Regions from separate parts of the Trichococcus sp. genome, predicted to be linked through region 2. Evidence: a T-box and tRNA genes for the amino acid it is inferred to sense, from the RefSeq annotation. Region 2 holds a T-box; the other holds one or more tRNA genes.
The links. The T-box of region 2 lies ahead of ACTCCX_RS01180 (valine--tRNA ligase). A T-box ahead of a tRNA ligase gene usually reads a tRNA of that ligase, here a tRNA-Val.
Positions count from the first base shown of each region.

Region 1: it encodes a tRNA-Val, which carries the amino acid that the T-box ahead of ACTCCX_RS01180 (valine--tRNA ligase) is inferred to sense. The anticodon was not compared.

Region 1 is NZ_JBSQPW010000032.1:8,042-23,191, forward strand. Features, by position in the region: partial or broken gene ACTCCX_RS09695 (transposase) at 1-276, opposite strand, end outside; gene ACTCCX_RS09700 (IS1380-like element IS1678 family transposase) at 488-1,807, opposite strand; gene ACTCCX_RS09705 (MFS transporter) at 2,019-3,215, shown strand; gene ACTCCX_RS09710 (MBL fold metallo-hydrolase) at 3,387-4,190, shown strand; gene ACTCCX_RS09715 (histidine phosphatase family protein) at 4,209-4,778, shown strand; gene ACTCCX_RS09720 (aldo/keto reductase) at 4,820-5,800, shown strand; gene ACTCCX_RS09725 (DUF1232 domain-containing protein) at 5,952-6,233, shown strand; gene nfsA (oxygen-insensitive NADPH nitroreductase) at 6,394-7,143, shown strand; gene ACTCCX_RS09735 (hypothetical protein) at 7,549-7,680, shown strand; gene ACTCCX_RS09740 (helix-turn-helix domain-containing protein) at 7,962-8,492, shown strand; gene ACTCCX_RS09745 (IS3 family transposase) at 8,411-9,355, shown strand; gene ACTCCX_RS09750 (ECF transporter S component) at 9,610-10,146, opposite strand; gene ACTCCX_RS09755 (pyridoxal-phosphate-dependent aminotransferase family protein) at 10,158-11,309, opposite strand; gene ACTCCX_RS09760 (TraX family protein) at 11,619-12,332, shown strand; gene ACTCCX_RS09765 (SH3 domain-containing protein) at 12,350-13,549, shown strand; tRNA gene ACTCCX_RS09770 (tRNA-Val) at 13,644-13,715, opposite strand; gene ACTCCX_RS09775 (YehS family protein) at 13,880-14,404, shown strand; gene ACTCCX_RS09780 (RluA family pseudouridine synthase) at 14,514-15,150, opposite strand, start outside.
Region 2 is NZ_JBSQPW010000002.1:119,466-134,615, reverse strand. Features, by position in the region: gene radC (RadC family protein) at 1-146, opposite strand, end outside; gene ACTCCX_RS01190 (HAD family hydrolase) at 204-863, opposite strand; gene ACTCCX_RS01185 (bifunctional folylpolyglutamate synthase/dihydrofolate synthase) at 865-2,175, opposite strand; gene ACTCCX_RS01180 (valine--tRNA ligase) at 2,266-4,914, opposite strand; T-box leader at 4,979-5,203, opposite strand; gene tpx (thiol peroxidase) at 5,249-5,743, opposite strand; gene thiI (tRNA uracil 4-sulfurtransferase ThiI) at 5,828-7,042, opposite strand; gene ACTCCX_RS01165 (cysteine desulfurase family protein) at 7,072-8,208, opposite strand; gene ACTCCX_RS01160 (septation ring formation regulator EzrA) at 8,383-10,101, opposite strand; gene rpsD (30S ribosomal protein S4) at 10,516-11,127, shown strand; gene ACTCCX_RS01150 (DUF1054 family protein) at 11,345-12,007, opposite strand; gene ACTCCX_RS01145 (siderophore ABC transporter substrate-binding protein) at 12,044-13,009, opposite strand; gene ACTCCX_RS01140 (iron ABC transporter ATP-binding protein) at 13,028-13,789, opposite strand; gene ACTCCX_RS01135 (iron chelate uptake ABC transporter family permease subunit) at 13,786-14,748, opposite strand; gene ACTCCX_RS01130 (ABC transporter permease) at 14,745-15,150, opposite strand, start outside.

The DNA.
Region 1 (15,150 bases), on a different contig from region 2:
GCTTTCAGGTAGGTGCTTGTAGCTTTGCATTAACAGGGACTGAAAGCCTTCAATGGCTTCTTGTTGTTTCTCTTCTTGTTCATGGTACTGCAGCACACTTAAGAAGGATTGATAGATTTCATAGCCTTGTTTGAGTTCCTCATTGTAAGAAAGCAGGCGATCCACGATTTCGGTTTGTGTCAGATGATCTCTAAAAGAAGGGCGCCAATAGCGATTTTGCCAATCTAATTCACTTTGTTTTTTCTGTAATAATTTCCAATATTTCTTAAGATGTTTGTATTCTTCCTGAATAATTCATAGCTTTAATTCTTTGGCACATTTTATTGAAATATGTATCACTAATATCCCTATCAACTGATTTTGACTAAAAAGTTACTTCAAACATTCACTGTTCAAAAATATTGAGGAATAAATTTTGGGTGTAAGGCATTTTGAGCATACTTCTCCCTGGATAACTTCCCAGTAAAAAAATCGTTAGATTGTTGGATTAGATCCATTGACTGGCTCGCCTTAGGCGAGCAAAGACCCTGTAGAATTCATTCTGATACACATGATAACTAGATAATTTGAGATAGACTCGTCTACCCGTTTGGACTAATTTCCCAGCAACTTTCAGAAACTTCAATCGAATAGAATGAATGGTCATTCCCTTTTGGACTTCTTCAAAGCCAATCGTTCTTAAGAAGTTGACTAAGTTGTAAGCTATCAAGCTGAGCATCATTCGGACATGATTCTCCAAAAAGCGAGGACTGTCTGTTTTGTCAAAGTAAAAGCCAGCTTTCGCTTCTTTAATGAAGTTCTCCATTGTGCCACGTTTGGCATAGATAGAAAAGATGGTATCAGGAGAAACATTTTCTGATAGATTCGTCACGATAAATTCATGTCGAAAGAGTAGTTCGCCCGCTTCACGTGTTGAGCGTATACACACGCGACGACTTTGTGACCAGGATTGTGCTTGATAAGTGGTCGAGAAGTACTGAACTTCTCGTTCTTCCCACTTTTGATTATCGCCATAAAGTACTGATTTCTCAGCTATTTGACCTAGTCTACGATTATTCTTCAGTCGAATAACATAATGACTCTTTTTTGATTCACACGAATCATACACACCAGGTGTAGCGAACCCGCTGTCTCCACGAACCAAGATGTCAGTGTTTGGTAGAGAGTGATTATAGTGCTCTAATAAAGGTGTGAGAAACTCCTTTACGCCTTTTGATGTATATTGATTTCCTGAACGTAGTTCAGCTTTTAAGAAGTCACCAGTCAATCCGTCAAAAGCTACCAATGGATGGTAACCATAGGTTTGGTAGTGTGTATTATAATTCGTTTGTTCTTGGTGACCAAATGTATCTGAATGGGTCGAATCTAAATCAATGATTAATTCCGTATCATTACGGATGAGGCGTGCTTTATCGATAAGTTCTTGGTTCAAAGCTTGAAGTTCATGGATATTCTCCTCAGATAGTCGATCTAAAAATCGGGAAAGTGAAGATTGAGAAGCGAGTTCTTTCCTATCTAAAACAGCTTTAAACACAGGATCTTGTCTCAGGAGATTAGCTGCAGAATCAGCTGAGTAACCAGCAATTAATTGCATAATGAACTGCTCAAGTATGGATAAGTTGTCATGAGTAAAATACGCTCGTTCGTCTTCAATGTGAATGTGTTGCTTAGCCAGTTCAGAAAAACCAAAGATGTTCATCAGCTCTTTCACTAGGACGAGACCCGAATCACTCGATAATTGACCACCTGTATGAGAAATAGTGATATTTGAATTGAATTTTACTTGGTTTTTGTGTAAGCTAGTCATGAAAAGAACTCCTTTCTTTTGGTTGGTTTAGTCACTTTAACCATAGCAGAAAGGGGTTCTTTTTTCATCACTTAACGGGTGAAGATGAAAAAGTAATTGTAAGCTGCCGTGAGGCAGTTTCACATGGTTTTAATTAAAAGTATGAATTATTCAGGAAGAAAAATGATGTATGCATTATAGGCATGGATATTCAGAAAGGAAGATCATCAGTATGGATATGAGGACACTCAAGAAGCTTTCGCTGTTGTCCAGCTCATTTGTTGTTGTTTCCGGTGGAGCCATCGCGGTGAATGTGCCCGCCATCGCCCAGGATTTTCCGGAAATCCCGTTGCCGTTAGTTGAATCTTTGACAACGATGCCTTCCCTGTTCTTGATCGTTTCGGTTCTGCTCAGCCACGCCATCGCAAGGAAAATCGGCTATAAGAGGACGGTTCTTGTGGGGCTGGCTACGGTTCTGGTTTCAGGCTTGGTTCCGGTATTTGTGCATCATTTCTGGATCATTTTCCTTTCTAGGGCACTCTTCGGATTCGGGATCGGACTTTTCAATTCGCTCCTGGTCAGTTTTATCCGGCATTTTTATGAGGGGGCCGAGAGAGCGGCGATGATCGGGCTGCAGAGCGCTTTTGAAGGCATCGGCGGGATGACCATTTCCTTCCTTGTGGGGCAGCTGCTGAAAATTGACTGGCAAACTTCCTTTTGGGTCTACTTGGCGGCTCTGCCGGCGATGCTTCTGTTCGCGGCCTTGGTTCCGGATATCCCGGCTGAACCGGCTGCCGTTTCCAGTCAGCCACAGCAAACGGACCCTTTGAGCACACGCAGCAATGCGATGGACAAGGCGGTTTTCGGCTATCTGACCCTGCTCGTTGTGGCGGTGATGTTCTATATGACGATCACGGTCCGGGTCACGCCGCTCATGCTGGCGAACGGTTACGGCGACGCTACGAACGGAAGCTACATCCTTTCCCTGATTGGCATCGGTGCAATGACAGCTGGTTTTTTATTCGGAAAAGTTTTTGGGGCTGTCGGGAAATATACTTTGCCGCTTGCCTTGTTCGGGATGGGAATGGCTCTGGTCACGATCGGGCTCTCGGACACTGTATGGGTGACCGGTTTGGCTGCTGCATTCTGCGGCTTCTCCTTCCGTACTTTCATCCCTTATCTCTTCAACAAAGTCAACAGCTCGGCGTCGGGGAACGCGAATGCCGCCACATCGCTGCTGCTTGTCGGATTCAATATCGGCGCAGCCTTTTCCCCTTACGGTATCGTTCTGGTGGAGCGCCTGTTCCGGCTGACTTCAGAACGGGGAATTTTTTTCCTGGAAGGGGCACTGCTGCTGGGAGGCGGTATCCTCGGTGGCGGCTATCATTTTCTGGCGAAGCATGCTGAATCCAGTGCGGAGGAAGTGTGAGCAGCTCGGTTTCGGCGCAACATTGATCTCAATGGAGCGCTGAAACAGGGTCCTTGCTGGTCCTGCTTAGCGAATTGTGTTATTTTGGATATGTGAACGCATTCATTTTGAGAAAAACAAAAAAACTAAGACTGCATGAAAAAGCTAGACAACTTTAAGGAGGAAAAGAAAATGGCAACACACAAACAAGCCGTTCCACCACCTACCGTATTTTTTGGAGAAGAAGCCTTTCAACCGATCGACCACACGGAGGTCCGCTGGCTGGGCAGCGGCGGGATGTTCGTGAACACCCGCGGCACCTGCATCATGATGGATCCGATGCTGAAGGACTTCGATATGCCGCTTCTGATCGACATGCCGATTGCGCCTGAAAACATCCCGCATCTGGATGCTGTGCTGATTACGCACTGCGACAATGACCATTACAGCGTGCCGTCACTGCACGCAATGGAGCATGTCTCCAAAGCATTCCACGGGCCGCATTATGTGGCCGAACTGATGCAGGCGGAAGGATTTCCAGCAAGCGGACATACTATCGGCGACAGTTTCGAAATCGGACCGGCCAAAATAACGCTGACACCGGCGGACCATGCCTGGCAGAATGAAAAAGCCAAATACAATTACCGAGTATTCCGGTTGGAGGATTACTGCGGCTTTTGGATCGAGACACCGGATGGAATCATCTGGGCACCGGGCGATTCCCGGTTGATGAAGGAGCACTTGGAAATGCCGCAGCCGGATGCGATTCTCTTCGACTTTTCCGACAACGAGTGGCATATCGGATTGGAAGGGGCCATCCAAATGGCGAACACCTATCCTGAAGCACATCTGATTCTTTGCCATTGGGGCACGGTGGATGCGCCGGATCTGAACGTGTTCAACGCCGACCCGCAATCCTTGTACGACCGGGTGGTTAATCCGGAAAGGATCCATGCTTACGCACCGGGGCAGCCATTCAGCCTGAAAAAATCCTAAATGATGGGAGATTCGCGGATGAAACGATTATATTTGGTCCGTCACGGCGAGACTTTGTTCAATACCCAAGGAAAGATTCAGGGCTGGAGCGACTCGCCTTTGACGGAACGGGGCATCAAACAGGCTCAGGCCGTGCGGGATTATTTCGGATCGGAAGGCATCCGCTTCGATCATGCCTACAGTTCCACATCGGAAAGGGCCAGCGATACGCTGGAATTGATCACCGGCATGCCCTATGCACGTTTGAAAGGATTGAAGGAAGTCAATTATGGCTTCTTCGAAGGGGAGCGGGAGATGCTCAAACCGAAAGAGCCGCAGGAAATCGTGTCTTTCTTTGTGCCATTCGGAGGGGAAAATACGAATGATGTGGCGGAGCGGATGAGAAAAACGTTGACCGACGTGATGGAGAAGAATGACCATACGAATGTTTTGGCGGTTTCGCACAGTGGGGCCTGCTACAACTTTTTGAAGCTTTGGCAAGACCCGGCGGAGGAGTTGGCGAAAGGTTTCCCGAACGGGAGCATCTTCGTTTACGAATACAAACAGAAGGTATTCCGATTGGAGGAAGTCGTCAGGCCGGTTTTATAGCGCAATAAGACTGTACGTTTAAGAGGAACGGAGGAAGAAAGATGGAATATGTGAAATTCGGCAACACAGGAATGGATGTATCACGGATCTGTTTGGGCTGCATGAGCTTCGGGGATCCGGATACCTGGCTGCACAAATGGGCGCTGAAGGAAGAGGAAAGCAGACCGATCATCAAACGTGCTTTAGAATTGGGCATCAATTTCTTTGATACAGCCAATGTCTACTCGCTGGGAAGAAGCGAAGAAATCCTCGGACGCGCCATCAAAGACTTTGCCAAGCGGGATGAAGTGGTCATCGCGACGAAGGTTCACGGTAAGATGCACGAGGGTCCGAATGGCTCCGGGTTGTCCCGTAAGTCCATCCTGAGCGAAATCGACAACAGCCTGAAGCGCTTGGATATGGATTATGTGGACCTCTACATCATCCACCGTTGGGACTACAATACACCGATTGAGGAAACGATGGAAGCTCTGCACGATGTGGTGAAATCCGGAAAGGCCCGTTACATAGGAGCTTCCGCGATGTATGCCTGGCAGTTCCAAAAGGCCCTGCACGTAGCAGAAAAGAACGGTTGGACGCGCTTCGTATCGATGCAGAACCATCTGAACCTGCTTTACCGTGAAGAGGAGCGGGAAATGCTGCCGCTTTGCCGGGAAGAAAAAATCGCCGTGACCCCATACAGTCCGATGGCTTCAGGTCGTTTGACGCGCGACTGGTCGGAGACGTCCAAACGGATGGAAACGGACAATGTGGCGCGTTCGAAATACGACGCCACTGCCGATAAGGACCGGGTCATCGTCGAACGATTGGCCCAGATAGCCGCCGACAGAGGCGTTTCCCGTGTCGAAATCGCCTTGGCTTGGCTGCTGCAGAAGGAACCGGTTGTAGCTCCCATCATCGGAGCGACCAAGCTGGAGCATCTGGAAAAACCGGTGGAAGCCATATCGGTCAAACTGACCGATGCCGAAGTCGCGTTCCTGGAAGAGCCTTATGTTCCACATTTGATTGTCGGGCACAGCTGAGGCATTCAGACAGGCCAAAAAATCATTCTTGAGACTGATTCATTTACTTAAGATAAGCAGTATACTTTGTTCACGATAACTAGTCAGAGCCCGCTCACAAGCTAGGTGCGAAGAATGGTTGTCCAAATCAATCAGCAAAGGAAAATGCAAAATGAAAGTAAAAAAGAAAATCAGTCTGACACCGTTCAGTAAAGTCAAGTCACTTATCCTTTCCCTGTTCGATTCCAAAGTCGAAGGCAAGAAAAAATGGCTGGTGTTGGGGATCATTCTTTATATCATCAGTCCAATCGACATTATCCCGGATTTTATCCCGATGGCCGGTTATGCGGATGATGTGCTGTTGCCGATCCTGTTTTTGGTCGCTGAAAAATTATTGAGCGACGGAGCGATTGAAGAACACGAACGCCCAATCAAAGAAGCCAAAAAAATATAATGCCTGGATTTTCCGGCCCCGTTCCTCGCCTAAATGGCAAAGGAGCGGGGCTTTTTCGCTGTTGGGACCTTGAGCACCCGGTTGGACGTGGCTGCTGCATTCCTTTAGAATGATCTTATGGATTCAATATAAGCTATTCTGAAGGCGAGGAAAACAATAGATGAATGAAATGATCGCGCGCATCCTGGCGCATCGCACGGTAAGGGATTTTGAAGAACGGCCTTTGAGCCCGGAACAGATAGAAACGATCGTCCGTAGTGCCCAAGCTGCATCCACCTCAAGTTTTGTGCAGGCCTATTCCATCATCGGAGTCACGGATCGCGACAAAAAACACGCATTGTCGAAAATCGCGCGTAACCAACATTTTGTTGCCGAGAATGGCCATTTCTTTGTATTTTGCGCCGATCTTCATCGCCACGATGTGATCGGAAAGATGGAAGGGAAGGATGTTGCAGACTCGCTTGAGAGCACCGAGAAATTCATGGTCAGCGTGGTAGATGCATCCCTGGCTGCCCAGAATGCAGCTTTGGCGGCTGAAGCGATGGGGCTCGGGATCTGTTACGTAGGCGGCTTGCGGAATGACCTCGAAAAAGTCAGCGAACTCCTGAAGATTCCCGATAAAGTGATCCCGCTCTTCGGACTGGCGGTCGGTTATCCGGCCAGCGTCAATGATCAGAAACCGCGCCTGCCTTTCGAGCATGTTTATCATGAAAATGAGTATCAACAGAATAATGCGGTTTATAAAGAACAACTGAAGCAGTACAACGAAGAGATCCAAGCGTACTATCGGGCGCGGACTGAAGGCGAACGCTGCGACACTTGGACCGGCCAGATGGCAGAGATGCTCTCTCATCCGCAACGCATGTACATGCATGACTTCGTCGAAAAGCAAGGAATGAACAAGCACTGATTCCAGAAATAGTTTCACTTGCATCGAACGGATATTCGTGTTATAGTTACCTTTCAACGTCCAAGAACATATGCATCTTATATGTATGGAACCATGGCTTTTCTCTATTCTGCAGCGGATGCTGCAGGCAAACGGAACCAAAAATAAGCGAAGTTAAATTTATTATGTAGCGCCACACTGTGGTGCCCGCAACATGAATTTCCAAGATTTAGATTTGATAGTGAAAAAGCCGCGATTCCTGTACAGGAATACCTTTTTCTTTCTTATGATAATAAGTAGAGACACAAAAGGTACTCGATTGAGTGCCTTTTTGATTTCTCTGAATACAGAAAAAAAGGATATATGAGGAGGTTGAAAGATAGTAGCGTACGCATATGGTTACGCTAAAGAAGGAGCAAGAAATATATGAAGAACATCGTCTATACGAATTCGCAGAACGTGACTATTGAAATATCATGGGAAGCGTATTACAAAGAGATCGACATGCGCAAACAAGAGCGTTTGAAGAAAAAACAAGCGCAAACAAGCGGCAAATAAGGTCTAAGCGGCTCTCTATGAACGGAGAACTGTAAATAAAAAGCTCGGAATCCCTGACTCACAGTTGTTGAGGCAGCGGCTTCCGGGTTTTTTTTTGTTTCCGTTTCAAGGAGCGGGTGGTCCCGCATCCCAAAGTTTCGTTCGGCGAATCAAATTGTCGAATGCTACAAAATTATTCAACAATTTGACCCCAATAGAGAGCTGATTTGTCGAATGGGTCAAAAACATGGTCCCGCCCCCCAAAAGTTAGAGTGAAATCAAACATTTTGGGGGTCATAATTATGAAGAAATTTAGTGCAGAATTTAAATTGAAAGTTGTAAAAGAGTATTTAGAGGGTTCCTTAAGTTATATGCGTTTGGCAAAAAAATACGATAGTTTGTCCGATGAATCAATAAAGAATTGGGTAAAATATTATCAAAAATTAGGAGTTGAAGGTCTGAAGGTAAAACCGCAGAGCTCAGCTTACTCTGTTCAATTCAAGATGGATGTATTACACTTTATGAAACAGTCCGGTTCCTCCTCTTTAGACACAGCCATTGCCTTTGGCATAACTAGTCCTGCCCTTATTTGGAGATGGAATAAAACTTTCCAAGAAAAGGGAATCGAAGGACTAAAACCAAAGCAAAAGCCAAAGAGGTGCACTTGTATGTCCAAAAAGAACACTAACAAACAAATAGATCAATCCGCACCGTCTACAGAAGAACTGAAACGAGAAATTGAATTACTTAGATTGGAGAATGCGTACTTAAAAAAGTTGCAAGCTTTTCAGGAGAATCCGAAGGTCTTTCTCGAAAAGCACAAGCAGCGGTGACATTCGCACTCAAAAAAGAAGGATTCAAATTAAAAGATATTCTTTTAGTAGTAGGGATTCCAGAAGCAACCTATCACTATCACGTGAAGCAATTCGGGAAAGCGAACACGGATCAACCGACGAAAGAACTGATCAAACAACTTTTTTTCAATTTCCATGAGCGCTACGGAGCGAAACGAATCGCTAAAGAACTAGGGAAATTGGGACACATTACCAATCACAAGAAAGTGTCTCGTCTCATGCAAGAACTGGGAATAAAGTGCATCAAATTCATGCGAAAATCACGAAAATACAATTCTTATAAAGGCAAGGTAGGGACCGTTGCCAAGAATCTTTTAAACAGACGCTTCTCTACGCCTCTTTCTCTACAGAAGCTTGCGACAGATGTGACCGAATTCAAGTGTGCAGGAGAAGAAAAATTGTACCTTAGCCCCATCCTTGATCTATACAACGGAGAAATTATTGCCTATGGCATAAACAATCGACCGTCGTTGGAATTGGTGATGAAGCCACTTGAAGAAGCCCTCGGCTACGTAAAGAAACATGCCAAGTTTCGAACCACTATCCATTCTGATCAAGGATGGCACTATCAACATAATCGTTGGGTCAAAGCGCTGAAGGAAGATAAAATCTTTCAGAGTATGTCTCGAAAAGCAACGTGTGCAGATAATGCGGCGATGGAAAATTTCTTCGGCATCCTGAAGCAAGAAATGTATCACGGTGAAAAATTAGTCAGTTATGAAGAACTCCGCTCACGGATAGAGGTCTATATCCATTGGTATAACCATGTTCGATCAAAAGAAAAATTAACTGGTCTCAGCCCAGTCCAATACCGAATCCAAGCCAGCCAAACGGCTGCATAATAAAAACTCTAACTTTTGGGGGTCGCCACCCATTCGACAATTTGGGCATAGCGAAAGGCAAGATTGACGAATACAGGTACTTTATTCGTCAATACGGGCATCTGGCCGGTGCTATCTGCAATAACCAAATAAAATTGCACGCTTCACCCACTCTATACCAATCCGATACCGTTAAAGAATCAGACAACCCGAGGACTATTACCAAAAAGGAAGGCTCTGTCTCATCCCGAGACAGAGCCTTCCTTTTCAATTCGTTATCTTCCAGCGATATTCATCTTTTTCAAAATTGCCGACAGCGGCAAGGAAATGGCGATACCGACCGCGTTCTGGACGAGGTTACCGGGAATCGAAGCGAACGGGGTGATGGCATTGCCGTACAGGATCCATTCGCATAGATAATAACCGACCAGCATGATGGGAATCGAAAGCAGCGTGGCTAAAAGATTCACAGCAAAGCTGTTCCCTTGACGATCTTTCGACCAGGCCAATCTGCCGACCAGATAGCCTTGCAAGCCGCGGGTTACTAATGTGAAGGGAGCCCACAGAACCCATCCGGCCATAAGGTCGAAGATGGCCATGCCGACCGCTCCGGCGATAGCGCCTTTTTTCGGCCCGAACAGGATGGATGCGAGAAAGAGCATCGCAGTGCCGAGGTGGATCAGTCCGCCGTTTGCCGTGATAGGCAATTTGATGTTCAGGAAGACCGTCGCTACGAATACGAGCGCAATCAGGATTGCCGTCAAAACCAAATCATACGTGCGTGTGTTTGAATAACCTTGTGCTTTTTGCATAGTGAAGCCTCCTAATTATTTTCTTTGTAAATGTCGATGAAAAGTTGGGCCAAATCCCCGTTTCCGGCGAAGCCGAGATCGCGCAGACCGTTGTCGATGATGGACAAAACATAGATAAGTTTGTCGATGAAGGCATTTTCGCCCATATGTCCGATGCGCAAGATCACATCTGCGTATTGTGCCAATGAAGTTGCGACCAACAGATTGTAGTTTTCGCTGAGGTGGTCCTGCAGGCGCAAGGCGCCGATTTCTTCCGGTATCCTGATGGCAGTGACTGTATTGGAACGGTCGGAATCCAGGAACAACTCCAATCCATACGCTTGGGCGGATCCGCGTACTGCGGAAGCAATCCTGTCATGGCGTGCAAAAACGGTCTCGATGCCTTCCTCCAGGATGTTGTCCAAAGCGGCATCAAGCGCTGCGACATCGCCAGCAGAAGTCGTGTAGGGCAAGTATTCTTTTTCCGCGTAGCCTTTGAAGACCTGTAGATTGGCATAAAAGGAAGCGATAGGCGTTTTGCGGTTGTCCATCGCTTTTTGCGCGTCTGCGCTGACTGAGACAATCGCCAGTCCGACCGGGGCCGAAATGGCTTTTTGGGTCCCGCCGCAACAGATATCGATTTTATTTTCGTCGACGTTAATCGGCTCGCCAACCATGCCGGCGACGGAATCGACCACCGTCAGGATGCCGTATTTCTTCAACAATGGACAAAGCTCGGCGACGTTGTTCAGTACCGATGTCGGCGTGTCGCAATGGACCAGGGTGGCATATTTGAAGTCGGAATCCTTCTCCAGATAGGCGCGTACTGCTTCAGCGGGGATGCCGCTGTGGTGATCGAAACTCAGGACGACCGGTACGCCGCCATAAATGCTGACGAAATCCTTGAAGCCTTCGCCATAGATGCCGTTGTCCAGCACGAGTACGCGGTCGCCAGGTTCCGTCAGGCTTGCGCAAGCGGCCTCAAGAGCCAGGATCCCTTCACCAGCAAGTAACAGGACCTCATTTGTGGTGCCCATGACTTTGCCCATTTTTTGGCTGACCTCACGGTAATAGCGGACGAATGTTTTGTCAAAGTCGCTGTTGTTGGTTCTTTTTGCGCGGGCCAAACGTACATTTTCGCGTACCTCAGTCGGACCCGGGGCGTAATTCGGTTTGTATCTCATCAGGAAGTCCTCCTTCTCGTTTCGTATATTGCTGATAATTTTAGCAAATGCAAAGGACTATGGGACCGTCCAATCCGAGAGAAAGTGAACGGTCCAATTTTCCCAAAAATGGCTTCTCGCATGCGTTTTGCAAATGTTAACGTATCCAATTTCGGATTGCGTAAGTTTTTCCGCAAATCTCTTCCTTTTTTTCGGGGATTGGCGGACTCCCGGAAGCCTATACTGTGGAAAAGGACCGGACTGGCGGACAGGTCGGTCATCCATTTACAGAAAAGGCAGTGAAAACAAGTGACAGTGAGGAGCACCCCTATGCAGGGCATTCGCGAGAGTCAAAAAGACCTATCATCCTATACATTGAAGAACCTTGCCATATTCGCAATGTTTTTCGATCATATCTTTGCGGTATTTGGGCCGCAGGACAGCCTTGAAGGTGTGGTGCTGCGGATAGCGGGGCGGATTGCCGCACCAATCATGTGCTATATGATTGCGGAAGGCTATCATTACACATCCGATTTGAAAAAATATATCGTGCGGTTAATGCTGTTTGCCGCAGTCTCGCATTTCCCGTATGTCTGGTATTTCGGCCTCCCGTGGTGGCAAGCCACGAGCGTCATCTGGGGCTTGGCGCTAGGCTTGGTGGCCTTAGCGGCGGCAAAACAGGAGGACTGGTCCCTTCCGCTTAAAGCAACAATCGTTTTGCTTTGCTGTCTGTTTGCGGTCCCGGCTGATTGGAATTATGTAGCGGCCTTGTGGATCCTGTTTTTTGGATTGTTCAGGGGACAAATCGAAAAGCAGCTGCTGAGCTTTGCAGTGATAGGGACTTTATTCCACATCATCCCGTCCATCCGAGAAATCGGTTGGACGCAATCCTACCAAGTCGGTATTTTTCTGGCTGTGCCGCTGTTGCTTTTATACAAAGGCCGTCAAGGCAAGAAATCCAACCTGATGAAATGGGGTTTCTATGCTTTCTATCCGTTCCATCTGTTGCTGTTGGAACTAGTAAAAATGATCGTATCCGCGTAATGGAGGACTGCATATAAATGAAAATCAATAAAAATTGGCCCCGCGCTGTCATCGGCATCCTGATGGTTGCTGTGCTGTCGGCTTGCTCCGGCTCGGATGAACAGACGGAAACAGAGGAGTCGGAGATCGCTTCGACGAGTTCAGCTGTCGAAGCGGTGACTTCAGAAGAAGCTATACCCGTTGAAGATGATACAGCGGTGGTCGAGCCGGAAGAGCCGGAACCTTTGGGGTATGAAGGAGATCTGGAACTTCCCGTCAGCGGAGCGACCGGCTATGCCTCAATTGGGATGGATCTGAAGGCGACTGCTGATGCCGAGTCCGAGACGATTTCCGCTTTGGAGGCAGGAACCGCTTTTGAAGTTCTTGAAGAGGTGGGTGACTGGTGGTATGTCCGGACCGCTACTGAATCAGGATGGGTGGAGCATATTCATTGTTTCATCAATCTTCCGGATGTAATCCCGTCCATCATCTATGACAATACCAATACGTACGCCTCCAAGTTCGTTTCTTCCGGAAAAACGATTCCCGGCATAACGGGAGTGGCGCTTTATGACGGAAAAGCCTACAACATACGTCTGGGTAAGGTATCCGATATCGTGCCGGTGCTCTACAGTATGTCGAAGAAAATTTATTTGGCGCAACAAGCCGCCTTGGCGGAGGGGAACACCTTGGTCATTTATGAGGGGTATCGTCCTTATTCCGTCCAGACGCTGACGGTGGACGCTTTGACTGCTTTGGCTATGGCCGATCCGGAAGTGATGGCGGGCATCAACACACCTCCTTGGGACACCAACTGGTTCATCGCGACGAGCGTTTCGAATCATCAGATGGGTTATGCCATCGATGTCACGCTGGCGAAAGTAACGGAACAGCAGGAAATTGTCATCGGCGATTATGCCGCGACCGCCATAACGGGCTACACGGAATACACGATGCCGACAACCATCCATGAATTGAGCATGGCTTCGGCTACGTTCACCGGACCGGTCAAATCCAGTTCCCCGACCGCTTGGGTTCAAGCCACTTTGGCTGATACGATGAATGAGGCAGCGATCCTCCTGCAGCGCTACAGCACGGATGCCGGCCTTACTCCCTTGGCTTCGGAATGGTGGCATTTCAATGATCTCGATGCGCGTTTCGCCACAGAGGGAAACAGCAGTAAAGGCGAATATCTTTTGGATGCAACAATGAGCGAGGCTCCGGAAGCTGCTAATTGATGTACAGGCTCTTGCAGAAATGAACATAAAAAGAGGCACAATCGAGTTTTTTTCGATTGTGCCTCTTTACTCACTATAATGTGCTGAATCTTGATGGTCCCTACTGGGATTGAACCAGCGACCCCTACCATGTCAAGGTAGTGCTCTCCCGCTGAGCTAAGGAACCGTTAAACAGATGAACCACCTGCTCGTATATTTGATTATAACATATTTGCGTGAGAAGTGAAGAGGGAAATTAAAAAAAATGAGAAACGAATAAGGCATGCATTCCATAGGCCAACAAGGTATACTGGAAAAGGATAATTTTACAGGAAAATTTGGAGGCTAATTATGGACAACAATGATATATTGATCCGCTTGCGCTATGCGCTGGATATCAAGGACGCGGATATGGTGGAAGTGTTCCGTTTGGGTGGAATTGAGTTGACGAAGGAAGCAGTGCAGAAAATGCTGCTAAAATCGAAAAAAGATGAAGCAACAGAATTTGCTGGGTCTGCCGCTCCAACGGATGACGAGCAACTGGCTTGCGACAATACTACCTTGGAGTCGTTCTTGAACGGACTCATCACTTCCCAACGCGGCAAGCCGAAAGTGAAGCCCGGCGAACCGGAACCTAAGACTGAATTTGTGTTGAACAACGGGAACGTCAATAATTTGCTGCTGAAGAAAGTCAAAATTGCGCTGACTTTGACGAACGAAGATATGCTTGAAATCCTGGAATCGGCAGGCGTCACCGTATCAAAAAGCGAACTGAGCGCTGTTCTGCGCAAAGAAGGGCACCGCAACTACAAGCCTTGCGGCGACCGCTATGCGCGCAATTTCCTGAAAGGGCTGGCGCTGCGCTACCGCGGATAGGCTGAATTTTTAGATCGCCAACCGGCGTTTGGCAACTTATTCCGGTCCAGCAGAAGCTTGCATAAAAAATAAAAAACATGATTCCCCGCAATGGAAATCATGTTTTTTGTCATTTCGAATACAAAAGGAAAGCTTTCGGCACCGGTGCGCTGAAGCGGACGAGTTCACCGGTCGTGGGATGGATGAATGCGAGTGTGGAAGCGTGCAATCCCAAACGTTTCATCGGATTGGTGCGGGCGCCATACTTCTTGTCCCCGGCGACCGGGTGGCCCAAAGATTCCATGTGGACGCGGATCTGGTTCTTGCGGCCGGTCTCCAGTTCTACCTCCAGCAGCGTATAATCCCGATTTCCTCTGATTTTCCGGTAATGGGTCACGGCATGCTTACCGCCGTTGTCTTTCGGACTGGAATGCACCTTCATGGCTTTGCTTTCGGTCAGCCAAGAGGAGATGGTTCCGGCATCATTCTTGATCTCTCCCTCGACCAGAGCGGTATAGATGCGTTCTTTGACGATATCCTTCCAATCATTTTGCAGCTTTTCTTTCAGTTCTTCGGATTTTGCGAACAGCATGACGCCGGATGTATCCCGATCCAAGCGATGCACCACGAAAATCCGATTCGCTTTGTTGTCTTCTTTGACGTAGTGGCTCAATTGGCGGTAAGCGGTCGGTTCCTGTGGATCGTCGGTTGCCATCGACAGCAAGCCGGCGTCCTTATTGATCACGATGATGGATTCGTCCTCGAAC
Region 2 (15,150 bases):
ATGACATTACTGTCTCTGGGCCCTGTCCGCAAAATGATCGCCAATAGTTCATGCGTCGCCAAGGCTTTTTCTCCGAACTGATCCAATCTTTCACGCGGACGCGAGGCTTTTGGGACCTCCATCAGTAGATTTGTTTCTTGCACCATTGTTTTACCCCTTTCCTTCTGTCTACCCAATAAATACGCAGGAAGGAGCAATACAGGTTATTTCTCTTTCAGCCAATCCATGACCGCGTGCAGATCCGGCAAAATGTCTATCGTTTTGGCTTTTGCTTCGTCATCAGGAACAATGAGATCCGGGATCATGATCACTTCGATGCCCGCATCATAGGCTGCGCGGATACCGTTAAGCGAATCTTCCAGGATCAGACAGTCTTCTTTCGGAATGCCGAGGGGTTTCCAGGCCTTAACGAAAATTTCCGGGTCCGGTTTGGCGAAAGATACTTCATCTCCACAGACTTGGTAGCGGAAGTACTGCGAAATATCAGCCAATTCTAGGTAAAAACTGACCTCACTCCTCCGGCTGCTGGATGCGACAACGCATACCACGCCTTCCTGCTTCAGAAAAGCCAACAGATCATAAAGGCCTTTTTTGACCGGGAGCCATTGCTCGGAAGCGATGTCCGTCTGCCTCTTCTTCATTTTCCGCAGAAATCGTTCAGCCAGTTCAGCATCCCCGAAATCGGAAGCCAATTCAGGCATCACGTCTTTGTCGGATCTTCCTACTTGTTTCAGGTAATAATCGAAGTCGAATGCTATCGGCAAGGCCATTTCTTCAGCCAATTCACCTTGTGCCTGATAGCCCAACGTTTCCGTATCGAACATCAATCCATCCATATCAAAAATGATCGCTTTTTTACGCATTTCAAAACTCCTCATCCTTTAATAAATAATGTCTTACTTCGGAAAGAAAATACAGCGAGCCTGTAACCAACAACATACCCCCTTCGGACTGTTTCGTCGTCAGATCATCGATCGCAAAGCGCCAATCTTCGTAGGCTGCCGCTTGCGATACGCCCATCCGCTCGCACAATTCCTTGATTGATGCAGCCCTCGGGAAATCGAAACTGGTAACGTGTAGTTTGCTGCCGGGAATCGACTTGATCAACTGGCCCATTTCCTCCAGATCCTTATCTGCCAACGCCGCCAACAGAATGGTGATGTCTTTGTCAGCAAACTTCTTCTTGATCGCTTCAGTCAGAACTTCCATTGCTGGGATATTGTGGGCACCATCCAACATGACAAACGGAGCTTGGGAAATGATTTCCATCCGGACCGGCCAGGCCGCCCCCAGAAGTCCTGCTTTGACTGTCGCTTCCGAGTAGCTTAAAGCGTGTTTTTCGCAGAACAGCAAGAACGTTTGCAGCGCTGTAGCCGCGTTGTCTACTTGATGTCCACCCATCAGTGTGATTTCAAGGTTTTCGAACGTCCCCAATCGGGATGAGAAATCAAAGACTTCGTGGTAATCGGAACCCTCATGCCAGTTGGAGACGCTGAAGTCCGGGCCGAATGCATACAAAGGTGCAGCCTGTCTTTCTGCAGTGTCCTGCATAACCGCCACGGCCACTTCAGGCAATCTTCCGATGACAACAGGTGTCTCTTGCTTGATGATGCCCGCTTTCTGATAGGCGATTTCCGCAAGGGTATCCCCAAGGATATTGCTGTGGTCTTTGCCTATCGTCGTGATGAGCGACAGATCCGGTTCGGCAATATTTGTGCTATCGTAAAGCCCGCCTAAGCCGACTTCCAACAAAACGACATCGCAAGGGTGGGAACCGAAATAGGAGAACATCATTGCGGTCACCACTTCGAATTCCGTCAGCGGACCCATATCGGTCAGGCTGATTTCCTCATAGAGTGCATGCAGTATGTTCGCTTGCTCCAGCACATCCTCATCCGGAATATTCGCTCCATTCACACCGATCCTTTCGTTGAAACTGACGATATGCGGCGACGTGAAAGTCCCAACCGTATAACCAGCCGCCATGAACAGGCTTCTCAAGTAAGCAACATTCGATCCTTTTCCGTTTGTTCCGGCAATATGGATGGATCTGAATTTACGTTCCGGGTGATCCAGTTTTTCCATCAACCATTTCATCCGGACTATTCCCGGTTTTGGGCCCATGCCTTTGCGGGTATGGATCCATTCCATCGCTTCTTCATAAGTTGCAAACATTTGCCTCTTCACTCCATTTCTATTTAAGAAGAACCCTATCTACAAAGGAACTTGCCAATAGGGTTCTTCTTGTTCAATTTGATCCAAACATCAAGCTAACTGTTCTTTTAGGGCAGCGATGCGCTCTTCCACAGCCACCAATTTTTCGCGGTATTCCGCTCCTTTTTGCTTCTCTCCATCAATTACAGCCTGCGGGGCTTTGCTGATGAATTTTTCATTGTTCAACTTGCTATCAACACGGTCGACTTCTTTGGTCAATTTCTCCGCTTCCTTCTCGAGACGGGAAATCTCATCTTCCAATTTGATCAGACCGGCCAATGGCATATATACCTCTCCGCCTGAGAAAACTGCGGTGACAGCGTCGCTGGCTGCCTGGATGTGTTGGCCGATTTCCAGTGTATCCGGATTGCAGAAGCGGAAGATGTACGATTCATTGGCGCGGAAAATCGCTTCGGTCTCCTCGTCATTGACTTTCAATTGCATCGGAACTTTCTTGGACAACGGTGTGTTCATTTCAGCGCGGACATTGCGGACGCCGCGGATCAACTCGATCAGTTTTTCCATGGCTTCTTCAGCGGCTTCATCGATCTGGCTGTGATCCGCTTCCGGATAGGCTGCCGTCACGATGGAATCGCCTTGATGCGGTACATTCTGCCAAATTTCTTCGGTGACGAACGGCATGACCGGATGCAATAAGCGCAACACATTATCCAAAACATATGCCAAGATGCTGCGGGTTGTCTGTTTCGCCTCTTCATTTTCCCCTTGCAGCACTTCCTTGGACATTTCGATATACCAGTCGCAGTAATCGTCCCAGATGAAACGGTACAACAAGCGACCGGCTTCCCCGAACTCAAACTTCTCGAACAGATCTGTCACTTTTATGATGGTCTTGTTCAGGCTGGAAAGGATCCATTTATCGGCGATTGTCTTCTCTCCTGAGATATCGATAGCATCGAATGTCAGATCTTCCAGATTCAGCAGCACATAACGGCTGGCATTCCAGATTTTATTGATGAAGTTCCAGGCTGCATCCATCTTTTCATAGCTGAAGCGGACATCCTGACCCGGTGCGGATCCGTTGGCCAAGAACCAACGCAAGGCATCCGCCCCATATTTTTCGACGACTTCCATCGGATCGATTCCATTTCCGAGCGACTTGCTCATCTTGCGTCCTTGCTCATCACGAATCAGACCATGAATCAGCACATTCTCGAACGGATGCTTTTCCGTGAACTCCAGACTCTGGAAGATCATCCGGCTTACCCAGAAGAAGATGATATCATACCCCGTCACCAACGTGCTGGTAGGGAAATAACGTTTGAAATCTTCCGCTTCTTCATCCGGCCAGCCCATCGTCGAGAACGGCCAAAGCGCCGAACTGAACCACGTATCCAGAACATCCTCGTCCTGTGTCCAATTTTCGCTGTCGCTTGGGGCTTCCATACCGACGTACATTTCGCCGGTTTCCTTATGATACCAGGCCGGGATTTGATGTCCCCACCACAGTTGACGGGAGATGACCCAGTCGTGGACATTGCCCATCCAAGTCAGGAAAGTACTCTCGAATCGTTCCGGATAGAAGGAAACTTTTTCCTCAGTGGATTGGTTTCCGACTGCCCGTTCAGCCAACGGTTGCATTTTGACGAACCATTGCGTCGAGATGCGCGGTTCCACAACAACATTTGTGCGTTCCGAATGTCCTACGCTATGGGTCATTTCTTCAACTTTGACCAAATAGCCCAGTTCTTTCATATCTTTAACGATCGCTTTGCGCGCTGCAAAACGGTCCATGCCTGCATATTTCCCGGCCGCTTCGTTCATCGTTGCATCATCGTTCATGACGTTTACTTGCGGCAAATCGTGGCGCAGACCGACTTCAAAGTCGTTCGGGTCATGAGCCGGTGTGATTTTTACGACCCCGGTCCCGAAGTCCATCTCGACATAATCATCGGCTATGACGGGGATTTCCCGGTTCACCAGCGGCAAAGTCACGGTCTTGCCGATGAACTGCTGATATCTTTCATCTTCCGGATGAACAGCAATGGCGGTATCACCAAGCATCGTTTCCGGACGGGTAGTCGCCAATTCCAGATAGCCCGAACCATCCGTCATCGGATAGCGGAAGTGGTAGAAGGCGCCCTGCACGTCCTTATGGATGACTTCGATGTCGGATAAGGCAGTTTTCGCTTTGGGATCCCAGTTGATGATGTAGGCACCGCGATAGATCAAGCCTTTTTCGTACAAGCCGACGAAGACTTTACGGACTGCATCCGACAAACCGTCGTCCAATGTGAATCGCTCCCGATCATAATCAACGGAAATGCCCATTTTTCCCCATTGCTCGCGGATGACGCTGGCGTAATCTTCTTTCCATTCCCAAACCTTGTCGACAAAGGCCTCTCGACCCAAGTCATAACGGGTAAGGCCCTCTTCGGCTAATTTCGCTTCAACCTTGGCTTGGGTAGCGATGCCGGCGTGGTCCATACCCGGCAACCACAATGTATCGAATCCCTGCATGCGTTTTTGGCGGATCAGCATATCCTGCAACGTCACATCCCAGGCATGGCCCAAGTGCAGTCTTCCCGTTACATTTGGAGGCGGAATCACGATTGAATACGGTTTTTTGCTCTTGTCACCGCTAGGCTTGAACAGCCCCGCTTCCACCCATTTTTGATATTTCCCAGATTCCACTTGCTGGGATTGATATTTTGTCGGCATTGCGTCTGCTTTAGACATTCAGCCACTTCCTCTCTCTTTTTTACATCGATTTGTTGCGAAAAAAAACGCCCTGCATACGAATATGCAGGACGATATGAATCGCGGTACCACCTAAATTACAGGAATCGGATTCCTGTCTCTCTTTTTGATAACGGAGAATACTCCGAGCTGCGCTACTCAGTCCATAGACCTTCACGCAACTTGCTCACAAGCTACTTCACTTTCCTTCCCCAAAAAAGCTTTCACCAAACGCTTTTCTCTCTTGTGTGGTTCCGGGTAAGTTACTCTTCTTGATCGAAGCTTTATTTATACTCCACTAGTTTAGCACCTTTTGATTGAAATCTCAATGCGATCAGAGTAATTTTTTGGCAGCATCCAATGCTGCTTCTTCATTCGGCTCCGTCGCGATTTCAGGGACGATTTCCATATAGGACAGGACGCCTTCTTTGTCGATGACGAACACGCTGCGGGCCAACTTGTTGCCCATTTTTGGGATTTTAAGCCCATAAGCTTCGCCGAACTCGCCTGCGTCGTCATGCAGCATCTGCATATCGATGCCGTTCGCCGAGCACCAGTCATTCAATTCTTCTTTTGTATTTCTCGAAACCGACAACAACTTCAAGCCTTCGATGTTCGCCGCCGTCTCGTTGAATGTGCGTGTTTGTTTGTCGCAGACGCTCGTATTGATATCTGGGAATACGCTGATCAAGACAACTGAACCGCGCAGATCATCCAAAGCTACCTTTTCGTCTTCCGTATTGTACAACGAAAACGCCGGCGCCTTCTTCCCAACCACTGGCTGCGTCCCTAAAACTTCAACAATTTCACCCTTCAATGTGACTTGCATGAAAACATTCCCCCTTAACCGATAATACTTTCATTATACAGATAAGCGGTGATTAATGGTAAAGATACGCTCTCGCAGGACAAATCAAAGCAGATCAGAAAAAAGTGCCTCGTCTTGGCTGGCGGTGTCCTCACGGCCGGTGATGCTCGACACAATGACGCCCGCAATCGCACGCGCCACGAGCGGTTCCAAATCAAGGAGCGCTTCAAAGCGTCTGGCCTTATCCAAATGCGGTTTCGTTTTTGGCGACGGTGGCGCAAAAATCGTGCAGCAATCCTCGAATGGTTGCACCGACAAATCAAACGTATCGATTTTCTGTGCCAATGCGATGATTTCCAATTTGTCCATCGTTGCTACCGGGCGGATGATCGGCGTCGTTGTGACATCATTGATGGCGACCATGCTTTCCAGCGTCTGGGAAGCAACTTGGGCCAAAGATTCCCCGTTGAAGATAGCCAGTCCTTTACGTTCCGCTCTGATGGCATCCGTGATCCGCAGCATCATCCGGCGCGTGACCGTCATCAGATAATCCGCAGGCACTTTCTCTTTGATTTCTTCCTGGATTTCCGTGAACGGCACTTCGATGAACTGAATTTCACCGCCGAATTTGGTCAATTTCCCAGCCAGATTTTTGGCTTTTTGCAAGGCTTGCGGACTAGTGTACGGCGGACTGTGGAAATGCACTGCCTCGATCTTAACACCGCGTTTCATGGCAAGATAACCAGCCACCGGCGAATCGATTCCGCCCGAAAGCATGAGCATGCCTCTGCCGCCGGTACCGACAGGCAAGCCGCCAGCTCCCTGATAAGTTTGCGTGCTGAGCATAATGCCACTGGTCTTGATGTCTACGCGCACAAGGATATCCGGCTGCTTCATCTTGACCGCAACGCCCGGGAAAGCATCCAAAACGGTGGCCCCCAACTCGGCATTCATGAAGGTCGTGTCATGCTCGTAGTCATGATCCGAACGACGTGTGGCGATTTTGAATGTCTTGCCGGCAGTATCCATTTTGGCAAGCAACTCCACCAAAATCCGTTTCACTTCGCTAAGATCTCGCGAGACCAGATAGACAGGGGAATAATTTTGGATTCCGAACACATGTTGGAGACGATCGAGAATGTCAGTTTCGTCAGCTCCATTCAGTTCCAACAACATAAAGTCGTGCTCGGGTTTGATTTTGATTTCAGGATGATCCTTTGTGACCATCCTGACATTTTGCGCCAATTGTTGGACAAAACGTTTTTTGTTTTTTCCTTTGGTGGACAATTCGCCAAAGCGGATTTGAATGTGCGTTTCCATTTATCTTCTCTTCCAATCTGTCAGTTATTCTATTGTATCTTTTGGAATTGTTCGTGCAATTTCCGGAAATGTTCAATGAAGGTTTCCGCTTCTGCTTCCGTATTCTCGCCGGAAAGGCTTATCCGGACCGCACATTGGCTCCAGGAAACGGGCACGCCCATCGATCCCAATGTGTAGGGGGTGCCTTTCTTCCTGCTCGAGCAGGCGCTGGTTGTTGAAATGAAGATACCTTGGCTTTCGAATGCGTGGACCATCACTTCTCCCCGGACGCCTTTCATGGCGAAACAGAGGATATGGCCGGCTCCGCCTTCAGGCGAAAAGATTCTGACATCCTCGTATTCCGAAAGGGCTGCAACCAGCTTGCTCCGAACCAACTGTTCTTGCTTGCGGCTTGAAGCACTGCTTTCAAGCGTCATGCGCAGAGCCTTCGCCATCGCTGCGACCCCCCCCACATTCTCTGTTGTGCTGCGCATCCCTGACTCTTGACCGCCTCCGGTTAACAGCGGTGCGATCCGTTTGCCATGTTTTTTGTAAAGGATCCCTATGCCTTTTGGGCCGTGGAATTTGTGCGCTGAAAGCGACAAAAGATCCACACGGGGATGGCGGATTAGCGGCTCGCATTCGCCGACTGCCTGCACGGCATCCACATGGAAATGGACCCAAGGATAATTTTCCAGCAACGCGCCGATGGCCTCGATTGGTTGGATGCTGCCGACTTCATTATTGATGGCCATGATGCTCAGCAGGACCGTATCTTTTCTTATCGCTTTCTCAAGCTCCTCGATGGACACGATTCCGTCCGCATCGACAGGCAAGTAGGTGACTTCAAAACCTAGCTTCTCCAGCTGCTCCAATGACTTAGAGACGGCAGGATGTTCGACAGAAGAGGCAATCATGTGTTTCCCTGAAGCGAACTTCTCCATCGCTGTGCCTTTGATCGCCCAGTTGTCGCTCTCTGTGCCGCCGCTCGTGAAGAAAATTTCATCCGGTTGGGCGCCCAGCAATTGTGCGACCTGTTTACGCGATTGCTGCAGCAAAGCATCCGCTTCATTACCTAATCTGTGCAGACTGGAGGGATTGCCAAAGAATTGTTCATTGACCTTCCGGTAAGTATCCAAAACTTCCGGATACATTTTTGTTGTCGCACTGTTGTCAAAATAAATCATTTTTATCTACACTTCCTTACTGACTTTGCACTCTCATCGGGATATCCTATCCATTATATAGAAAATGCCTGACCATGAAAAGCATACGGCTTAAATTTCTTGCGTTCCCATCTGACAGCATCGAAAAAGGGGCCGAGACAACGTCCCGACCCCTGCGTATTTTTGGTTCTGAATTTAATAGTAGCGGCGATTCTTTTCTTCCTGATAGGATTCTTCCACTTTGCGGGCAGCCCCTGATTCGACGCGATTCAGCGGAAGTTTGATGGCTTCCAACGCACCTTCATAGTCATATTCGCGATGGAAAAGCACCAAAGCTTTGTTGATGGCATTTTCGATCTCCACATGCGAATGACGGAAACGGTTAGCGTACTGGATCATATACTCTGTCAGCATCGCATTGTCCACGATTGCTTGCGTTTGGTTATCCAACATTTCGATATCCTCTTCGCACATCTTGGAAATCGCATCAATTTCATCCATATCGATCTTCACGCGGTTCAATTTGGAAGCCAAATCTTCGATGCGGTCCGTTACCGAGAAGAAAAGATCCAAATAGACTTTCGGCAAGCCAGGCAGATGGTATTTTTCGATTGTCCGTTTCATATTGCGCATGTCCAACTCGTAAAGATCGATACTGTCCTTGATTTCCTTTTCGCGGTTGCGCAAATCGCTCAGGTTGCTTACCAATTCGGACTGTTCTTTGTCGATTTCGGAAAGACGCTGGCTGATTTTTTCGTAATATTCACGGACGACTGAATAGGAAATCTCATGTTCCTTCATCATCTTTTCGTAGTAACGCAAAGCTTCATTTTCCTTCAGCAACTGCTCTTCGAACTCTTGCGCGCGGCCCAGCTCATTTTTGTTCAGGAAGTAATTCTGGGAAACGCGGTCGATTTCCAGCAGCACATAACGATTGCTCTGCAGGACATGGTCCATTTTCTTTTGCAGATTAGCCGTATGGCGTCCCACAAAATCCTTGGCTTCCATTTCCTTCTCCATGATGGCATAGACCGCTTCGATATCGCGTTCGACCTTATCCATCTTCTTGCCGGCTTCATTGATATCAGCAAGGCCGATGGAATCTTTTGCTTCCTGGATTTCTTTTTCGACCTCAGCTATCTCAGCAGGTACATCCACACCTTCGAAAATGTACTTTTCATCCAATAGGCGTTTGTAGCCGTCTTTCAGATCGTTCACTTGCTCTTCGTACTCTGTTTTGATTTTTTCGTTCAGTTCAGGAATCTTTTCGACGACTTCTTCCATCACCAGCAAATCCTGCTCGATGCGCGATAAAATTTCTTTGGCTTCCATATGGTCGCCCTCGTTCGTCAATGAGTTGAATTTCGTGAAATCCAGCTCCATATAGTTCAGGTTCTTCTCCAACGTTTCGATGGCTGGACCGAATGTGAAGCTATGCGCCAGTAATTGTTTGCGGATTTTATTGTAGCGTTCCTGAATTTCTTCCAATTCTTTCCGGTTTTCCTGTGCACTTTCCAATAATTTTTCGAGTGCCTTGTTCACTTTTTCGACGCTGTTTTTTGTTTCATCGATCAATTGGTCCGCTTGCGAAATGGCTTGCTTCGCTTTGATGAAATTCATGCGTTGAATGTACTGTTCGGCACTGACCAGCGCCGCCTCAATTTCAGGATACTGAAAACGCGTAATGGTCTGCCACGTGGCTTGCCAACTCTCATAGGTGCGCTTCGTTTGCCCTGTCAAATTCATGTTTTTCAACGTGAACAGATTGTCGGCCACCGGTATGGCCATCGCTTTTTGTTTCTTCTCATCGATTGCTTTGATCCGATTCGCTTGTTGTCTTGTCAAATACATGATCGCACCATACCCGACCAATACTAACAATATTATCGCTACTAACCAATATATAAACTCCATCAATAAATCCTCCACCTATTCCGACAATTTCGTTTATTTGATTTAAAATTGAAAACGCCCAATATATCTCATTTTTTAGTATAACATAGAAAGAACCAATCAGAAACCAGAAAATTATATGGAAACTTAATTCCTTTCCTTGGAATGGTAAAAGCGTTCCACAACAGCCCAAAACAGGAAAAACATCACTTTTCCATTGTATTAACTTCCATTGTTTGGTACAATAATCTTCGTGTAAAATAATGCAGCGAGAAAGAAGCACCCGCGTCAACAGTTCATCGCCATCTGTAGATGGTTCAATTGCGTACCCTTGCGGCTGCATAAGGTGAAGATTGAAGGATGACCTGCACGCATTGCTGACTTATCATTCTTATTTTACTCCAAAAATCAAACATTTATTGGAGGAATTTTATTATGTCACGTTATACAGGACCAAGTTGGAAACAAGCTCGTCGTCTAGGCATCTCCCTTTTGGGAACAGGTAAAGAATTGGAGCGTCGTCCATACGTTCCAGGTCAACACGGCCCTAACAACCGTAAAAAATTATCTGAATATGCTATGCAATTGCAAGAAAAACAAAAATTGCGTCACATGTACGGCATGAACGAACGCCAATTCGCAACTTTATTCAAAAAAGCTGGTAAAATCAAAGAAGGTAAACAAGGTGTTAACTTCATGATCTTATTGGAACAACGTTTGGATAACGTAGTTTACCGTTTAGGTTTGGCTTCTACTCGTCGTCAAGCACGTCAATTAGTTAACCACGGTCACGTAACTGTCGATGGCAAACGTGTCGATATCCCTTCATACGAAGTGGCTGTTGGCCAAGTAATCGGCTTGCGTGAAAAATCCAAAAACTTGGTAGTTGTTAAAGCAGCTGCTGAAGCTTTGTTCGGACGTCCTGACTTCATTACTTTCGACGAAGAAAAATTGGAAGGTTCATTGAACCGTCTGCCAGTTCGCGAAGAATTGCCAGCTGAAATCGATGAGTCATTCGTAGTAGAATACTACAACAAATTAGGCTAATCTCCCCGGAGAGCGGCATCAAGGAACCGGCAAAGCAATTTGCCGTTTTTTTGTACAAGAAAACCGGATTTACGCAAGAAAAGCTGAACGGGTTCGTTCAGCCCTGATTATGGTGAAGCACTTTTCAATCCGAAAAATTTTATACTTTCCTTGTATACCAAAAAGGACTGAACAGCGATCCCTGTTCAGTCCTTTTTGGTATGTCGCGGTTCCGCCTTCATCGGTATAATTCCATGCAGGCCCGATAGAGCGGTAGCAGTTCATGAAGCGTCTCCTCCATCACTGCCAACGTGTCTTCTTCACTAGCCAAACGCGGATCGGCTGGCGCCAACTTGCGGCCGATCAACAGCTCAGCTTTCTTCACATCCCGCAATCGGATCAGGACAGACTCCCAATTGACTGCCTCAATCGGAAGCACATCCGGCACGGTATGGTCGACCGAAACGACGTAATCACGCGGCAATCTTTGCAGTTCCGGAATCCGTTCCAATAAAGTGGCCGCCATTTCTTTTTCTTTGACTGGTTGATCGATCAGACAAAGATAAAAGCTGACACCTTCTTTCGCAATCCCGATCTGGAAATGCGGATATTTCTTGTAGCCCCTCGTGTCCCCACCGATGGCGCACCAGGTATTCTCAGGTGCATACTTCGTCCGGCGCAGGTGCTTGGCGATATGGACAGGCACCTCCGACTCAACACCCTCTTCCGAAACCATGAAGCGGGCGCCCGCTTCCGCAAAATACCGGAACTTGGGTTGGATCCGTTCGCGGATGGCCGCCATCCTTTCGTCGAGCCCCTGAATGTCAAAAACGTTGAAGTCTTCCTTATTGAAATGTTTTGCTCCCAAACCGTGCACCTCTTTCTGATTTCCTTCCATCATTATAGAGAAAAATCCATAAGAGGGACAATCTTTTGCTTACTGGAAGTCCGCTGCGAGCTCTTCGACCATCAGATGGATTGATTCAATCCCGCCGCCTGAAAGATACCACAAATCGGAGGACAGGTTGATGATTTTATTGTTCATGTAAGCATCGGTTTGATAGACGAACTCATTCTCCAATAGCGCCGCATTTTCATCGGAAGCTGTCCCGACAGCCGCCGTGCGATCGACTACAAACAAAATTTGCGGATTGATTTCCAGCAAACCTTCATATCCGATGGACTGCCCATGTGTAGAATCCTCGATCGCTGCATCCACAGGCGTGAAGCCCAATGTATCATAAATGAAACCAAAACGTGAGCCCGTGCTGAAAGCGGACATGCTGCCGTCGTTCAAAAGCAATGTCAATGTTTTCTCGTTGATTCCGGCTGTCGTCGTTTTCACGGCCTCTATCTCCTCGCCCAAGGTTGTGATGGCATCTTCCGCTGCTTCCTCCTCGTCAAAAATCGTCCCCAAGGTAGTGGTGTTCTTTTGGACCGATCCCCAATAGTCCGTGTAGTCGACGCTGAGTACGACTACAGGAGCGATTTCCTCCAGTTGTTCCGCGAAGTCCGCCAAGCGGTTCGAAATGATGATGAGTTCCGGCGCCATAGCCGCCAACGCCTCCATATTCGGTTCCTTAAGCGTCCCTACATTCTCGAATTGATCAGCTTTATCCGCTAGATAAGCCGGCATGTTTTCGGTCGCAGTACCCGCAACCGCCTCCTGTTTGCCCAAAGCAATCAGCGTATCCAAATGTCCAAAATCCAAAACAGCCACGTTTTCTGGATTTTTAGGCACTTCTATTGATCCGCGTGCATCCTCGATGGTCACCGTTGCTTCAGTTTCCTCGGCGGATGCTGTTGTTGAGTCTGCCGTATCGACAGTCCCTCCCTGGGCTCCGCAAGCCGCCAAGGTAAACAGTGCTGCAAAACTTATGATTGTCTTTTGCCATTTTTTCATATGTCATTCTCCTCTATGTTAAATTGCTTGATAAGTGCAATGTTTTTTCCCATCGGCAGTCGTGATGACTTCCAAGGGCACTTCATATAATTCCTGCAAAACTTGTGTCTGGATGACTTCCTCGACCGTGCCGCTCCGAAATACTTTCCCATTTTTCATGGCGATGATGTTGTCCGAAAAGACGGAAGCGAAATTAACGTCATGGATGACGACAAGAATGGTTTTACCCAATTCATCAGCCAAGTTTCGGATGGTCTGCATCGTTACGATACTTTGCTTCAGGTCGAGATTGTTCAAAGGTTCATCCAATAAGATGTAATCGGTATCCTGCACCAGGATCATCGCAATGGCTGCCCGCTGGAGTTGTCCCCCAGACAAAGTATCCAAATAGCGGTTTGAGAAATCCACAAGGTTCAGATAGCCAAGAACCTTGTCGATCATGGCATGATCTTCATCATTCAGCCTGCCCTTCGTATAAGGAAACCTGCCGAACGAGACCAGTTCGCGGACCGTCATACGCACTTGATAGGCATTTTGTTGTTTCAGGATCGAAAGCTCCTTCGCCAGTTCATCGGATTGCCAGGCTTCGATTTCTTTGCCGTGTATTGTCAATATGCCCTCGTCCTTGGTCAACAGACGGCTGATGACCGAAAGGAGCGTACTTTTGCCTGCCCCATTTGGACCGATGAAAGCTGTGATTTTTCCTTTCTCGATCGCCAAAGAGATGTCATCCAATACCTTTTCATCCTCATAGGCTTTGCTGACGTTACTGATTTTCATAACTTGCTCCTTTCCTTCCATAATAACCAAAAGAAATAGATTCCCCCGAACAGTTCGACCAAGATACTCAGATTCGTCTGCAGCTTGAAGACTTCCTCCACCAGAAATTGTCCAGCCACGACCATCACGAAACTGAGCAGACTCGCCCCTGGCAACAAGTAGTTCAAGCAATAGGTCCTGAATAGCCGATACGCAATATTCGCCGCCACAAATCCAAGGAACATCATCGGTCCGACGAGCGCTGCAGATACTGTCATCAACAGGATGACGTGCATGAAGGTGAGCTTCGTCTCCTTTTCCACAGCGACCCCCAGATTTTTGGCGGTTTGCGTTCCCAGTCCTAAAACTTCCAATACTTTCCGCTTGCGCCACAGACTGACGATCGAAAACACGGCGATCGGAATGGCCAAGAAAAGCACAGAATCATTGATGTTCTGAAAACTGGCATAAAGCTTCGTCTGCAACTTGTCATACTCATTCGGATCCATCAGAACCTGCATGAAGGAGCTGATACTGTTGAAGAAGGTACCCATGACGAGCCCAATCATCAGAATGACCTGCATATCGTAATTTTTCCGATTCCAGGAAAGCCGGTACAGCAAAAAGTAACTGCCAAGCATCAGTAACAGCAGGAAAATGAACTGCCATTCCGCATTCATTTGGCTGCCCAGCAGCGAGAAACTGAAGAACATCAACACTGTCTGCAGAAGGCGGTAGAAGGATTCGACCCCTAGAATGCTGGGAGTCAAAAAGTTGCTGTGCACAACTGTCTGAAAGCTGACCGTTGCAAAAGCAGTGCTGATGCTGATGACGGCGAATGTCAAAAGCTTCGTGCTCCGCAACTTCATGATGAACGCGTTGCCGATTCCTTGATTCCAAAAGAAATATCCGAAAGCCAAAGCCACCGCGATCACAGCCAACCGTTTCATGATGATGCGGTTTTTCAACACATTTTTCATGCAGTCCGTCCTCCCTTCAGCAACAGCCACAGGAACAAGCCACCGCCGAAAACACCCAGAACCGTTTCCACCGGTATTTCGTATGGCGGGATGACCGATCGCGCAAAGACATCGCAGAGAAGCAAGAATATCGCTCCGAAAAGCGCAACTTTGCCGTGGGTATTGCGGATGTTATCACCGAAACGCAACGAGACAAGATTCGGGATGATGACTCCTAAAAATGGCAGATTGCCGACCGTACTCAGGATGACAGCGACAGTCAAAGAGACGAACAGCGTCCCGATGAACAGGACTGCTTCAAAAGGCAGGCCAAGGTTTTTGGCCGCGTCTTTCCCGAAACGTGCAATCGTAAAATGATCGGCAAAAAAATAGAGTGCCAAAAACAACAGGAAGATGAGGTAC